Regions from separate parts of the Labrys sp. F242 genome, predicted to be linked through region 1. Evidence: riboswitches for the same ligand, from Rfam matches in the RefSeq annotation. Region 1 holds a riboswitch; the other holds the start of a gene.
What was found. A riboswitch is a leader RNA that binds a small molecule or an ion and turns the genes downstream of it on or off. The one in region 1 is predicted to bind cobalamin.
Positions count from the first base shown of each region.

Region 2: another riboswitch for cobalamin. It lies ahead of ACZYTC_RS00535 (DUF1636 family protein); the one in region 1 lies ahead of ACZYTC_RS06180 (aromatic ring-hydroxylating oxygenase subunit alpha).

Region 1 covers NZ_JBVASG010000001.1:1,330,442-1,337,657, forward strand. Annotated here, with positions in the region: gene ACZYTC_RS06175 (FAD-binding oxidoreductase) at 1-971, opposite strand, end outside; gene ACZYTC_RS06180 (aromatic ring-hydroxylating oxygenase subunit alpha) at 1,133-2,377, opposite strand; cobalamin riboswitch at 2,495-2,699, opposite strand; gene ACZYTC_RS06185 (ribonucleotide-diphosphate reductase subunit beta) at 2,952-4,067, opposite strand; gene ACZYTC_RS06190 (ribonucleoside-diphosphate reductase subunit alpha) at 4,196-7,108, opposite strand.
Region 2 covers NZ_JBVASG010000001.1:107,365-114,580, forward strand. Annotated here, with positions in the region: gene ACZYTC_RS00520 (xanthine dehydrogenase family protein molybdopterin-binding subunit) at 1-1,623, opposite strand, end outside; gene ACZYTC_RS00525 ((2Fe-2S)-binding protein) at 1,628-2,083, opposite strand; gene ACZYTC_RS00530 (hypothetical protein) at 2,280-2,648, opposite strand; cobalamin riboswitch at 2,744-2,960, shown strand; gene ACZYTC_RS00535 (DUF1636 family protein) at 3,069-3,452, shown strand; gene cobW (cobalamin biosynthesis protein CobW) at 3,449-4,483, shown strand; gene cobN (cobaltochelatase subunit CobN) at 4,483-7,216, shown strand, end outside.

The sequences.
Region 1 (7,216 bases):
CCCGACAGGCATTGTACCTTGCAGGTGCCGCACAGGCCCATTGTGCAACCGGTCGGAATGTTGAGGCCGGCGCCGCGGGCGAGCTGAAGAATGGTCTCGCGGCTGGAGGCCGGCACCTCGATGCCGGATCTGGTGAAGGCCACGCTGGCTTCGCCGGCAAGGGCTTCGTCCGCACCGATGTCCTCCATTGGAGTTTCGGCCGGCTGGAAGCTCTCTTCATGATAGCGGCGCATGTCGTAGCCATTGGCTTCGAGCATGTCCTTGACCGCTGCCATGAAAGGCGCGGGGCCGCAGCAGAACACTTCGCGCTCGCGAAAATCCGGTGCGATCAAGCGCAGGGCCGGAGCGTTGAGCCGACCCTGGAAGCCGGTCCAGGCTTCATGGGCCTCGGTCTCTTCCACGATCCAGGCGAGGCGGAGGCGCTGCATGCGTCCGGCCATGCGCTCCAACTCCTGGCGGAAGATGATCTCGCCCGGCCGGCGTGCGCAGTTGACGAAAGCGATATCGGTGGCGGCGCCGTGGTCTTCGGCAAAACGGGTCATCGACATCATCGGCGTGATGCCGGATCCGGCCGAGATGAAGAGGTATTTTTCTGCCGGATGACGAGAGAAGCTGAACTGGCCGAGCGGGCCGTAGGCCTTCAACCGCGTGCCGGGTTTGAGGTTGTCCAGCATCCAGCGCGTGCCGATGCTGGAGGCCTGCGCCTTGGCGGTGACGCTGATAGAAAGCGGGCGGGAAGGGCTCGACGACAGCGTATAAGTGCGCAGCACCGGCCCGGCCTCGGCCGGGATCTCCAGCGTGATGAACTGGCCGGGTTCGTAGCGGAACCAACCCTGTTCGGCGGCGCGGAAGGTGAAGGTCGCGACGTCGCGGCCCTCATGGATGATCGAAACGCATTCGAGCGCCTGGCTCTGATCGTTCCACGGCGGCGTTTCGTCGATATGCCTGAATTTTTGTGTGGCGATCGGCATGATGTCTGCCCTTGTATATGTCGGTTTCGCTAACACCCTCCCCTGGAGGGGGAGGGTCGACGCGAAGCGTCGGGGTGGGGTGATTTTCACCGGCTGCTGTGTTTCTCACCCCACCCCGTACTTCGTCCGACCCTCCCCCTCCAGGGGAGGGTGAAAAGGCGCTAGGCCACGCTGCGCAGGCGGACGCCGTCGTTACCCAGCGCCGCTTCCATGGCGTTGCGATACCACTCGACGAACTGCATAACGCCGCCCTCGTGTTCGGGGGCGTAGGGTCCGGGCGTGTAGAGGGGCGAAGAGACGCCGAGCTGGTTTTCCTCGACGATCTGGCGGTCCTGGTCGTTGGTCATCTGCCAGACATGGGTGAGTTCCTCGAGGTCGTAGTCGACCCCCTCGACCGCATCCTTGTGCACCAGCCATTTGGTGGTGACCTGGGTTTCCTTCGGCCCGATCGGAAGCACGCGGAAGCTCACGGCATGGTCGCCCAACACGTGGTTCCAGGTGGTGGGATAGTGGAAGAGCAGGAGGGCGCCGATATTGCCTTCTTCGATCGTCGGGCTGAGGGGGCGTTGCACCGCCGGTTTGCCCGACATCGTATAGCTGGCGGCATTGCGCAGCAGCGGCATGCGGGCCATGCGGAACTGGCCGTCACCGGAAATGCTGAAGGTGCTGGGCAGGCCGGCTTCCTCGCAACGCCGCCAATGCTGGCCGATGAGCGGATCCTTGTCGGCACCCTGGATACCCGTCACCGTCGGGGCTTCTGGGAAGGTACGGCAAAGCTCGGGATGATTACCCGCGCAGTGGTAGCACTCGCGGTTGTTCTCCCACACCAGCTTCCAATTGCCCTTTTCGACGATGGTGCTCTCGAAGGCCACCTTGGTGTTTTTCAGGCCATGCGGTGCCAGATAGGGCATGGCGCCGGCGCGGAAGGTCTCGAAATCGGGTGCCTCCTTGGCAAGGCAGATCCAGATATAGCCGGCCACGCTCTCGCAATGCACGGGCTTCAGCCCATATTGCGTGGCGTCGAAGCCGGGGCCCATGTCGCGGGCGAACAGCAGGCGCCCGTCGAGCTCGTAGGTCCACTGATGATAGGGGCAGACCAGCTTGGCGACGCTGCCGCGCTCGGCCGCGCAGAGCCGTGATCCCCGGTGCCGGCAGGAATTGTGAAAGGCGCGGATGGCGCCGTCACCGGAGCGCAGCACGATCACCGGATAGTCGCCGACCTGGAGAGTGAAATAGCTGCCCGGCTTGCCGAGCTCGCAATCATGGCCCGCGAACAGCCATTCACGGTACCAGATATTCTCCATATCCAGCCGGAAGTACTCCGGGTCTGTGTAGAATTTGCCCTCGAGCGTGGTGCCCGGTTGATGGGTCCGGAGGCGGCCCAGCATGTCCTGATGCGCTGTCATGTCAAAATCCCGCGTGACAACCAATGCGTTGACTTGGCAGCGGGATGGGAAAGCGGCTCGGTGATCTGCGCCGGTGAAAAGGCGCAGCCAAACCTCCTCCCGGAACGCCCACCGCGTCCGTCGGTTTTCTTCGTGGCTGGTTTCCGGGCTCAGGAGCGGCCTTCCGGCCCGATCGCGACGCCTTCCCAGGTCTTCCCGACCCAGTGGCACTTGCCGCGATCTTCTCCTCTACCGTTGCGGGGGCAGCGCCGGATTTGGACCGGCTTCCCAATTCTCCGGCCCGCCTTGGGGGCGAACCGGCACCTCGAATGAGGATTAGAATACATCGAGTCGGCGCACCGACTAGAGGCGATGCGACGGATGATGGTGTGTTCAGGACATTGTCATCGAGAGCTTGAGGACGGAAGGTCGGGAAGGAGACATTGAATGTCCATCATTCCCCGCGTGGCGGGGGATGATGGAGCAACCTGTCCCACTCCTTTCGAGATGTTGGGATCTGAAATCTGGATGAGGGGCCATGATTCCCCATCCCAGCTTTCCTCCGATTTGTTCCGAAGACCTCGAAAGCGTGCCTTCAATCCCAGCTCAGCGCGCCACCGTTCTGATATTCGATGACACGCGTCTCGAAGAAGTTCTTCTCCTTCTTCAGGTCCATCGCCTCACTCATCCAGGGGAAGGGGTTCTCCACGTCCGGGAATACCGGCATGAGCCCGAGCTGGGCGCAGCGCCTGTTGGCGATGAAATGCATGTATTGTTCGCAGGACACCGCGTTGAGGCCGAGGAAGCCGCGCGGCATGGTGTCCCGGCCATAGGCGGCCTCCAGTTCAGCGGCTTCGCGGATCATCTGCTGGAGATCGGCTTGGAAGGTCAGCGTCCACAGATGCGGGTTCTCGATCTTGATCTGGTTGATCACGTCGATGCCGAAGTTCAGATGGATGCTCTCGTCGCGCAGGATGTACTGATACTGCTCGGCGATCCCCACCATCTTGTTGCGCCGGCCGAGCGAGAGGATCTGGGCAAAGCCGGTATAGAACCACATGCCCTCGAAGATGACGTAGAAGGCGACGAGATCGCGCAGGAAGGCCTGGTCGGCGTCCGGCGTGCCGGTCTTGAAATCGGGATCGTCGAGATGCTGGGTATGCTTGAGCGCCCAGGCCGCCTTGTCGGTGATCGAGGGGATCTCGCGATACATGTTGAAGAGTTCGCCCTCGTCGAGCCCGAGGCTCTCGACGATATATTGGAAGGTGTGAGTATGTACGGCCTCCTCGAAACCCTGACGCAACAAATATTGCCGGCACTCAGGATTGGTGAGGTGGCGGTAGATCGCCAGGACGATATTGTTGGCGACCAGGCTCTCGGAGGCGGCGAAGAAGCCGAGATTGCGCTTGAGCATGCGCCGCTCGTCCTGTGTCAGGCCGTCCTTGGACTTCCACAGCGCGATGTCCGCCTGCATCGATACCTCGGTCGGCATCCAATGGTTGTTGCAGCCGGCGAGATATTTCTCCCAGGCCCATTTGTATTTGAGCGGCAGGAGCTGGTTTACGTCGGCGCGGGCATTGATCATCCGTTTCTCGTCGACCGTGACACGGCCGCCCTTGCGGTCGATCGCGCCGAGGCCGGTCGCATCCGCCGTGCTCTGTGGCAGGGGAAGCTGGGCTGCGGGCGAGGTGGGTTCGGACCAGTCGAGCATCGTCATCGTTTTCTTATCCTCAGAGCGTTTTCCAGAAAAGTTGATAGACTTTTCGCTTAAGAAAACGCGTCAAAACAAAGAGTTGGAGAGCAAGGCGCGAAAGGGAAAAATCGCACCTCGTTCTCGGCTCACTGGCACGCTTCGCAGTCGGGGTCGTGGATGGAGCAGGCCTTGCCCCACGCTTCCGACTGCAGTGTTTCCGGCTGAGTCTCGATCAGGATCGGCGCGGCCGCGTGCGGCACCGTGGCAGAGACGGCGTTGAGCTTGCCGTCGGTGCCCTTCAGCGTCGATTTCTCGACATGGGTGGCCGACTGCGAGCGCAGGTAATAGGTCGTCTTCAGGCCACGCTTCCAGGCCAGGCGGTAGAGCGTATCGAGCTTCTTGCCGGAGGGATTGGCGATATAGAGGTTGAGCGACTGGGCCTGGTCGATCCACTTCTGCCGACGCGCCGCGGCTTCGATCAGCCAGGCGGTGTCGATCTCGAAAGCGGTGGCGTAAAGCGCTTTCAGCTCTTCGGGGATGCGATCGATCTGGCCGAGAGAGCCGTCGAAATATTTGAGATCGGAGATCATGACCTCGTCCCACAAGCCCCGTGCCTTGAGATCGTGGACCAGGGCCGAGGTCACCACTGTGAAATCGCCCGACATGTTCGATTTCACGAAGAGGTTCTGATAGGCCGGCTCGATTGACTGGGACACGCCGCAGATGTTGGAGATCGTCGCCGTCGGCGCGATCGCCATGGTGTTGGAATTGCGCATGCCGACGGTCTTCACCCGCTCGCGCAGGGCGTCCCAGGGCACGGTCGTGCCGGTATCGAAGGCCGCGTTGTCGCGCGTCTCGGCCAGCAGGCCGACCGAGTCGATCGGCAGGACGCCCTGCGACCACAGCGAGCCATCGAAACTGGGGTAGCGACCACGCTCGGCCGCCAGGTCTGTTGAGGCCGAGATGGCATGGAAGGACACGGCTTCCATGCTCTCGTCGGCAAAGCACACGGCGGCTTCGGAGGCATAGGGCAGGCGCAGGGCCTGCAGGGCATCCTGGAAGCCCATGATGCCGAGACCGACGGGCCGGTGCTTGAGGTTGGAACGCCGTGCCTCGGGAATGGTGTAGAAATTGATGTCGATGACGTTGTCGAGCATGCGCATCGCCGTCGTCACCGTCGCCTTGAGCTTGTCGAACATCAGGCCGTCGGCGTCGACATGGGCAGCGAGGTTGACCGAGCCGAGATTGCACACGGCAACCTCGTCATGGGAGGTGTTCAGCGTAATTTCGGTGCACAGGTTCGAGGAATGTACCACGCCGACGTGACGCTGGGGCGAGCGGATGTTGCAGGGGTCCTTGAAGGTGATCCAGGGATGCCCGGTCTCGAACAGCATGGTCAGCATCTTGCGCCAGAGATCGATGGCCCGGATCTGCCTGAAGACGCGGAGCTCGCCGCGCGCGGCGCGTGCCTCATGCGCCTCATAGGCGACCTTGAAGGCGGGACCGTAGAGGTCGTGCAGGTCCGGCGTTTCGTCCGGTGAGAACAGGGTCCAGGGGCCATCCTGTTCCACACGTTCCATGAACAGATCCGGCACCCAGTTGGCGGTGTTCATGTCATGGGTGCGGCGGCGGTCGTCACCGGTGTTCTTGCGAAGATCGAGGAATTCCTCGATGTCGACATGCCAGGTCTCCAGATAGGCGCAGACCGCGCCCTTGCGCTTGCCGCCCTGATTGACGGCGATTGCGGTATCGTTGGCGACCTTGAGGAAGGGCACCACGCCCTGGCTTTCGCCGTTGGTGCCTTTGATATGGGCGCCGAGCCCACGCACATTGCTCCAGTCATTGCCGAGGCCACCGGAATATTTGGCGAGCAGCGCATTGTCCTTCACCGCCTTGAAGATACCTTCGAGGTCGTCGGACACAGTGGTCAGGAAGCAGGAGGAGAGCTGGGCGCGCAGCGTTCCCGAATTGAACAAAGTCGGCGTCGAGGCCATGAAGTCGAAGGAGGAGAGAAGATCATAGAATTCGATCGCCCGCGCCTCCCGGTCGATCTCGCGCAAGGCCAGGCCCATGGCCACGCGCATGAAAAAGGCCTGCGGCAGCTCAAAACGCGTGCCGCGCACATGCAGGAAATAGCGGTCATAAAGTGTCTGCAGGCCGAGATAGTCGAACTTGAGATCGCGTTCGGGCTTGAGGGCAGCGGCAAGGCGGGCGAGGTCGAAGCGGCCGAGCTCCGGGTCGAGCAGTTCGTTGGCGATGCCGACGCGGATATAGTCATGGAAATACTCGGCGTAGCGGGTCGCCATCTCGGCCTGCGTCGCCTGGTCGGGACGGCCTCCGACGAAGCTGAGCGCCTCGCGGCGCAGCTTGTCGTTGAGCAGCCGGGCGCTGACCTTGGCGTAATCAGGTTCGGTCTCGATCAGGGTGCGGGCGGCGAGGATCGGCGCGATCGCCAGTTCGTCCTGGCTGATGCCGTCATAGAGATTGCGCTGCGTCTCGTTCAGCACGGTCTCTGCATCGGTGTCGGCAAGACCTGCGCAGGCTTCGCGCACCAGGGCGGTGAGGCGCGCGTGGTCGAGCGGTAGCAAGGAGCCCTCCGCCGTCTTCATCCGCAGGGCAGGGGCGATGGCGGTCCGTGCCTCTGTCTCGGTTGCTCGTTCCAGGGCGCGCTCTTGGGCGTGCTGTTCGCGATAGAGCACATAGGCACGCGCCACCTTGTGGTGTTCGCCGCGCATCAAGGCGAGTTCCACCTGGTCCTGGATGTCCTCGATATGGAAGGTTCGGCCCGCATCGGCACGGCGGGTCAGGCCGGCAACGATCTGGGCCGTGAGTTCGGCGACAATGTCATGCACCCGGCGCGAAGCAGCGGCCGAATTGCCCTCGACGGCGAGAAAGGCCTTGGTCAGGGCCACCGAAATCTTGGAGGCATCGAAAGGCGTGACGGCGCCGTTGCGGCGAATGACCTGATAGCCCGGTTCCGAGGCCGGCTTCGCCCTGTCGGCGCCGGCAGCCGGAAAAGGCGTCTTTGTGGTCGTGGCAGTTTCGAGATCGAAAGACATTCGGCAAACCCCAAAATGTTGGAGGCTTGGGCCGAAGGAACGCGTTCCGCGTCGGCGCAGGCATATGCGCCACGAGCAAAGCGATCCGTCGGGGCACCCCGCCCGAGG
Region 2 (7,216 bases), 1.2 Mb from region 1:
GGCCAGCGCGAGTTCGTCGATGAAGCTCTCCAGGGCGAAGGCATTCTGCGACGAGCCGACCGAACGCCAGAACATCACCGGCACATGGGTGTTCTTGAGGATGCAGTCGACCTGGGCCGCGCCGGAGCGGTAGGGCATGTTGGCAAGGCCCTCGACCGCGGAAGGTTCGACCCCGTTCTCCACCTTGCCCCAGCCGAGCGAACGCTGGATGGAACCCACGGCTGTGCGGACATGGATTGCGGCCGGCAGGCCGTCGTCACCGAGGGACGCCTGGAAGCGGATGGCGGCCTGCGGGCGATAGCGGTCGTGGCGCATGTCCTCCTCGCGCGTCCACACCAGCTTGACCGGCTTGCCCACCGCCTTCGACACCGTCACGGCCTGCACGAGTTCGTCGTTGACGGCGCGCCGGCCGAAGCCGCCGCCGAGGAAACAATTGTGAATCTCCACCTCGGAGGGCGCGACACCGGCCGCCTTGGCGGCGAGCTGGAGCGCCATGTCGGGATTCTGCGTGCCCATCCAGACCTCGACCTTGCCGTCATGGACATGGGCGGTGCAGTTGAGCGGTTCCATCGGCGCATGGGCCAGATGCGGCGCCTGGTAGAGGGCGTCGACACGCTTGCCGCGAGCGAGGGCGGCGTCGACATCGCCTTCCTTGCGCGCCGTGACGGCGGGGCCGTCGAGGGCTGCGACATAGTCGGCATCGAAACCCTTGCTGTCCGTATCGGCGGCCGAGCCTTCTTCCCATATCACGGGCAAGGCGAGTGCCGCTTCCTTGGCGCGCCAGAACCGGTCGGCCACCACGGCGAGGCCGCCCTCGATCGGCACCACCGCCAGGATGCCGCGGCGCCCCTTGATGGCGGCTTCGTCATGGGATTTCACGCGGCCGCCGAAGACGGGACAGGTCACCACGGCGGCATAGACCATGTCAGGCAGGCGGATATCGATGCCGAATTGCGCCGCCCCCGTCAGCTTGGGCGGCGTATCCAGACGCGCCAGCGGCTTGCCGATCAGCGTGAACTGTTCGGGCGTCTTGATGGCCGGCTCCCTCGTCAGCGTGACCTTGGCAGCCTCGCCGGCCAGCTCGCCAAAGCGCAGGCTGCGATTGCTGGCCTGATGCAGCACCTTGCCGGCATCGACGCTGCAGCTTTCGGCCGCCACCTGCCAGCGCGAGGCAGCAGCCTGCACCAGCCTTTCGCGGGCATTGGCGCCGGCTGCCTGCAGGAATTCGCGCGAGCGGCGCACGGCGCCCGAACCACCGGTACCCATGCGCTTGTAGACGGTGTTCTCGCGCAAATTCCGGTTGGCCGAGGCATATTCGGGCTTCACCTTGGCCCAGTCGCAACCAAGTTCCTCGGCGACGATCATCGGCAGGGCCGTGAAGATGCCTTCGCCCATTTCCGATTGCGCCACGCGGATGATCACGGTGTCGTCGGGCTCGATCAGGATCCAGGCATTGATCTCGCCGTCGGTGGAAGCACCGCCCCAGGGTTGGTCGGCGATATCAAGGGCCTGTGATGCAGCGGGGATGAGCCCGCCGATCATCAGGCCGCCGGCGGCAGAGAGGCCGATGGCGAGAAAGCTGCGCCGGCTCAGCGCGGTGGGCGTGCGGTCGATTGCGTTCATGGCCTCATCCCTTCATCAGTTCGGCGGCGCGATGGATGGCGGCGCGAATGCGCGGATAGGTGCCGCAACGGCAGATATTGGTGATGCCGTTGTCGATATCCGCGTCGGTAGGGGTGGGCGTATCCTTCAGGAAGGCGACGGCGGCCATGATCTGGCCCGACTGGCAATAGCCGCATTGCGGCACGTCCTCGGCGAGCCAGGCCTGCTGGACCGGATGCTTGCCGTCCGCCGACAGGCCTTCGATCGTGGTGATGGTGGCGCCGTCGACGTCACCGATCTGGGTCTGGCAGGAACGGATGGCGGCGCCGTTCACATGGACGGTGCAGGCGCCGCATTGGGCGATGCCGCAGCCGAACTTGGTGCCGGTGAGGCCGAGTTCATCGCGCAGGACCCAGAGCAGAGGGGTCTCGGGCTCGATGTCGAGCCGGTGGACGGTCGAATTGACGGTGATGGCAACCATGGGCAGGCCTTCCAGCGGCTGATGCCGGGCAGAAGTGCCGGGCCCATCGGCGTCGGCCTTCTGGTGGGCGATTGCGGGAAGGCAGAATTGTGGCGGCAATCATGGCGGCGGGGTGACGGGTAACGCAGACGTGAGAGTTTGTGCAGTCTGGAAACGGTCGAGAAATGCGGCCGCCAGTTGCGAAGGGCCCCCCGGCCTATTGCTTGAACCAGATCCGGCTGTAGCCGAGCGCGTCGCCGGCGATGGCGACGAGGACGCCGACCGATACGAGGATGAGGCCGATCATGAAGGTGCGCACGATGCGGCGATAGACTGGCGCCTCCAGTGATTTGACCGAGAGCATGCCGGCCAGCGCCCAGACTTGGAAGATGATGCCGCCCCCGATGAGAAAGACGGCGGCCAGGTCTTCCGGGATCCAGGTTCCTGGCTGCGATGCCCAGTTGTTGAGAAAGCCCAGCGAGAAGGCGAGCACGACGCCGATGGCCGTCACCGAACCGCCGCGGAAGATGACGTCGATCTTCTGCGGCTCGGATGACGGTATCGGCGGCAGCTTCTCTTCGGGCATGGCAACCTCGTTGGTGTGGCGACGTCGCCGCCCTTTATGCCGGATTTTGCGCGTGCTTTGGAAGCGGGAACATTGACAAGCCCGTCCGCACACCCCTTATGTCAGCCACGATCGGTCTCTCGTTATGAGAGAAGAGGGAATGCGGTGCGGATGAAGAGCAGCCAGTCGATGGCTGCCTTGGATGCCAAAGCCGCGGCTGCCCCCGCAACTGTAAGCGGCGAGCGCCCCGCCTCGAGGCCACTGGGTAACCGGGAAGGCGGCGGGGGGCGATGAGCTGCGAGCCAGGAGACCTGCCGTTCGCAACCTTGTCATCGGTCCGGGCGGGGCGCCTCGGAGGCCGGTTCCGTTTTCCCGGACGATCGTCGGCCTCGCCGTCGGTCCCGCGCCCTCCATCCGCTTCGGCGGCGATGAACAGGGCCGATGCCACAAACACCTCTTCCAGTTCGGCTGCTCGTCTGCGTGACCTGCAGGCGCGAGGGCGACGATCCCGACGCGCCGCGCCAGGGGGCACGGCTGCGCGATGCGCTCGCCGGCATGCTGCCTGAAGGCGTCGAGTTGCAGCGGGTCGAATGTCTGGGCAATTGCAAGCGTTCCTGCACGGTGGCGCTCACGGCCGAAGGTACCTGGACCTATGTCTTCGGTGATCTCAGTGCCGAGAGCGGCCCCGACGTCCTCACCGGCGTCAGCCTGCTGGCCCATTCCACCGACGGCCTGATGCCCTGGCGCGGCCGTCCTGAAGTCTTCAAGCGCAGCATGATCGCGCGCATTCCACCCATGCCAACTCTCAAGGACGCCGCCGAATGAACGCGCACACCAAAGTTCCCTGCACCATCGTCACCGGCTTTCTCGGAGCCGGCAAGACAACGCTGATCCGCAATCTGCTGGCCACCGCCAATGGCCGCAGGCTGGCGCTGATCGTCAACGAGTTCGGCGATGTCGGCGTCGACGGCGATATCCTGAAGTCCTGCGGCATCGAGAGCTGCCCGGAAGACGCCATCGTCGAACTCGCCAATGGCTGCATCTGCTGCACCGTGGCGGATGATTTCGTGCCGGCGCTGGAAATGTTGCTGTCGCGCCCCAACCCGCCCGAGCATATCGTGATCGAGACCTCTGGCCTCGCTCTGCCCAAGCCGCTGGTCAAGGCCTTCAACTGGCCGGCGATCCGTTCGCGTGTCACCGTCGACGGCGTCATCGCCGTGGTCGACGGCGCCGCGGTTGCGGCCGGACGCTTTGCCGATGATCCGGAAGAGCTCAAGCGCCAGGCCGAGGGCGACGCCTCCCTCGACCACGACAATCCGCTCGAGGAGGTCTATGAGGACCAGCTCCTCTGCGCCGACCTCGTCGTGCTCAACAAGGCCGATCTCCTTTCCGCCGGCGAAGCCGACAGCGTGGAGAAGGACATCGAGAAGACGGTGCCGCGCGCCGTCAAGGTGGTGCGCACCTCCGAGGGCCGCATCGATGCCGCCGTGCTGCTCGGCCTCGGGGCCGCGGCCGAGAACGATCTGGAGGCGCGTCCCTCCCACCACGACCACGAGGCCGAGCACGACCACGACGACTTCGATACCTTCATCGTCGACCTGCCCGCCATTCTCGATGCCGAGGCCCTGGTGGACAAGCTGAAGGCGGCGGCCGAGGAACATGATATCCTGCGCATCAAGGGCTTCGTCGCTGTCGACGGCAAGCCGATGCGCCTCTTGGTCCAGGGCGTCGGCGCCCGTTTCTCGCAGCATTTCGACCGCGCCTGGGCGCCGGAGGAAACCCGTTCGAGCCGCCTCGTCATCATCGGCGAGAAGGGTATCGACCAGGCCGGCATCCGCAAGACGCTGGAGGGCTGATGCATCTGCTGCCGGCCGATACGCGTTCGCTCGACGCCAGCGAGGCCGCCATCGATCTGGGTCAGGCACCCGGCGCGATCGTGTTCGCCTCGCTGACCGATAGCGACCTCGCTCTGGCGGCCGCTTCCGGCCTTGACGATTTGCGCCTGGCGCCGTTGCAGAAGCTGCGCCATCCGATGTCTGTTGACCTCTATATCGAGAAGACTGCTCGCCATGCCAGGGTGATCGTGGTGCGCCTGCTCGGCGGACTCGATTATTGGCGCTATGGCGCGGAGGAACTGGCCGCGACGGCACGCAACAATGGCATTGCGCTCGCCTTGATTCCCGGTGACGATAGGCCCGATGGACGCCTGTCCCAGCTCTCCACCGTGCCCCAGGATGCCCTGGACCGGCTCGCGCATTACTGGCGTGAAGGCGGCCCGCAAAATGCCCATGCCTCGCTGCTTTATGCCGCAAGGCTGGGCGGTTTCGATTTCGGCGAGCCGGAAGCACCGGTCGCCGTGCTGAAATATGGGGTGTTCCTTGGAGCGCAGGCGTCCTCGCCTCGACCCTCCCCATCGAGGAGAGGGTATGGGCGCGCTGTCATCCTCTTCTATCGCTCCATCCTGCTCTCAGCCGACACTGCTCCCATCGAGGCCTTGACGCTGGCCCTCGGTGCCGAGGGCCTCGCCGTATCCGCCCTCTATGTCGGTTCGCTCAAGGATGGGGAAACGGCGGCATGGGTGCGCCGGCAGCTTGAGGACCTTCAGCCCCGGGTGATCCTCAATGCCACTGCCTTCTCGGCCCTGGCCGACGACGGTGCTTCGCCGCTGGACGTGGCCGGCTGCCCCGTCCTGCAGGTGATCACCTCCTCCTCGGCGCAGGAGGCCTGGGAAGCCTCGACCCGCGGGCTGTCGGCCAGCGACCTTGCCATGCATGTCGCCTTGCCGGAACTCGATGGCCGCCTTTCGGCTGGCGTGATCTCCTTCAAGGCCGAACGCGAGGAGGGCACCTTCAGCCGTCTCGCCCATGCTCCCCATCACGAGCGCATCGCCGCCGTGGCCGCCAAGGCCGCCGCCTGGGCCCGTCTCGCCGCCAAGGCGCGGACGGAGCGCAGGCTCGGCCTGATCCTCTCGAACTATCCGGGTGCAGACGGCCGTCTCGCCCATGCCGTTGGCCTCGATGCGCCCGCCTCGGCCCTGGCGATCCTGGAGCGGCTTCGCGACGAGGGGTATGTAGTTGGTGATCTGCCACAAAGCGGTGCCGATCTGCTGGAGCGGTTGGGCCGATCTCTTCCTGGGATTGCAAGCCTCGAGCCTGCCCTCGGAAACACGGCCGATAAGAGCACGCCGGAAGCCTCCGATCCCAGGGAGCTTTCCCTCCCGCTCGCGGTTTACCGGAGTTGGCTCGACACCCTTCCCGTTACCCTCCGGGACAAGCTCGCGGCCCAGTGGGGCGATCCATCAGCCGATCCGCTTTGCCTCGACGGCGCCTTCCGCTTTGCGGGCCATCTCTGCGGCCATGTCGCGGTGGCAGTGCAGCCCGATCGCGGCTCGGCCCTTGACCGCAAGGGCGACCACCATTCGCCCGATCTGCCGCCGCGCCATGCCTATCTCGCCTTCTATCTGTGGTTGCGCCAGGCTTTCGGCATCGACGCGATGATCCATCTCGGCACGCATGGCACGCTCGAATGGCTGCCAGGCAAGGCGGCGGCCCTATCTGCCCAGTGCTTTCCTGAACTGGCTGCAGGGTCCGTGCCGGTGCTCTATCCCTTCATCGTCAACAATCCCGGCGAGGCGGCACAGGCCAAGCGCAGGCTCGGCGCCGTCACCATCGGCCATCTCACCCCGCCCTTGCGGGAGGCTGGCCTTTCCGGCGGGGCCATCGAGGTGGAGCGCCTGATCGACGAATATGCCAGCGCCGATGGCCTCGACCCGCGCCGCATGGCCTATCTCAGGCGCGAGATCCTCGAGCGAGCCGTCGAAACAGGCTTGAGCGCCGAATGCGGCATCGCTCCCGGCCTCGACGAGGACGAGACGCTGGCGCGCCTCGATGCCTTCCTGTGCGACGTCAAGGAATTGCAGATCCGCGACGGGCTGCATGTCTTCGGGCGTCGGCCGGAGGAGAGCGCCCACCTCCTCGATGTCCTGGCTGCCTCCTGCGGCGAGGAGGAGCGTCCGGTTTTGGCCGCTCGGCTCGACAGTTGCGGTGACAGCGAAATGGCAAGCCTTCTCGCCGGCCTCGACGGATTTTTCGTGCGGCCCGGCCCCGCCGGGGCGCCGACGCGCGGGCGCGCCGACGTGCTGCCGACCGGACGTAACCTCACCACAACAGACCCACGGGCGGTTCCGACCCGTGCCGCCTACGCGATTGGATCGCGTGCGGCGGATGCCTTGATCCAGCGCTATCTGCAGGATCACGGCGATTATCCCAAACGTATCGTGCTCGACCTCTGGGGCTCGGCGACCATGCGCACCGGTGGCGACGATCTCGCTCAAGGATTGGCCCTGCTGGGCGTCAAGCCGGTGTGGGACAACGGCTCCAATCGCGTCTCGGGCTTCGAGATCCTGCCGCAGGCGCGGCTCGACCGGCCGCGCGTCGACGTGACCCTGCGCATATCAGGCCTGTTCCGCGATGTGTTCGCCCAGCAGATCGCGCTGTTCGACGAAGCGGTCAGGGCCGTCGCCGCCCTGGAGGAAAGCGCGGAATGGAATCCGCTGGCCGCCACGGCGAAGGCGAGCGGCGAGCGCCCGC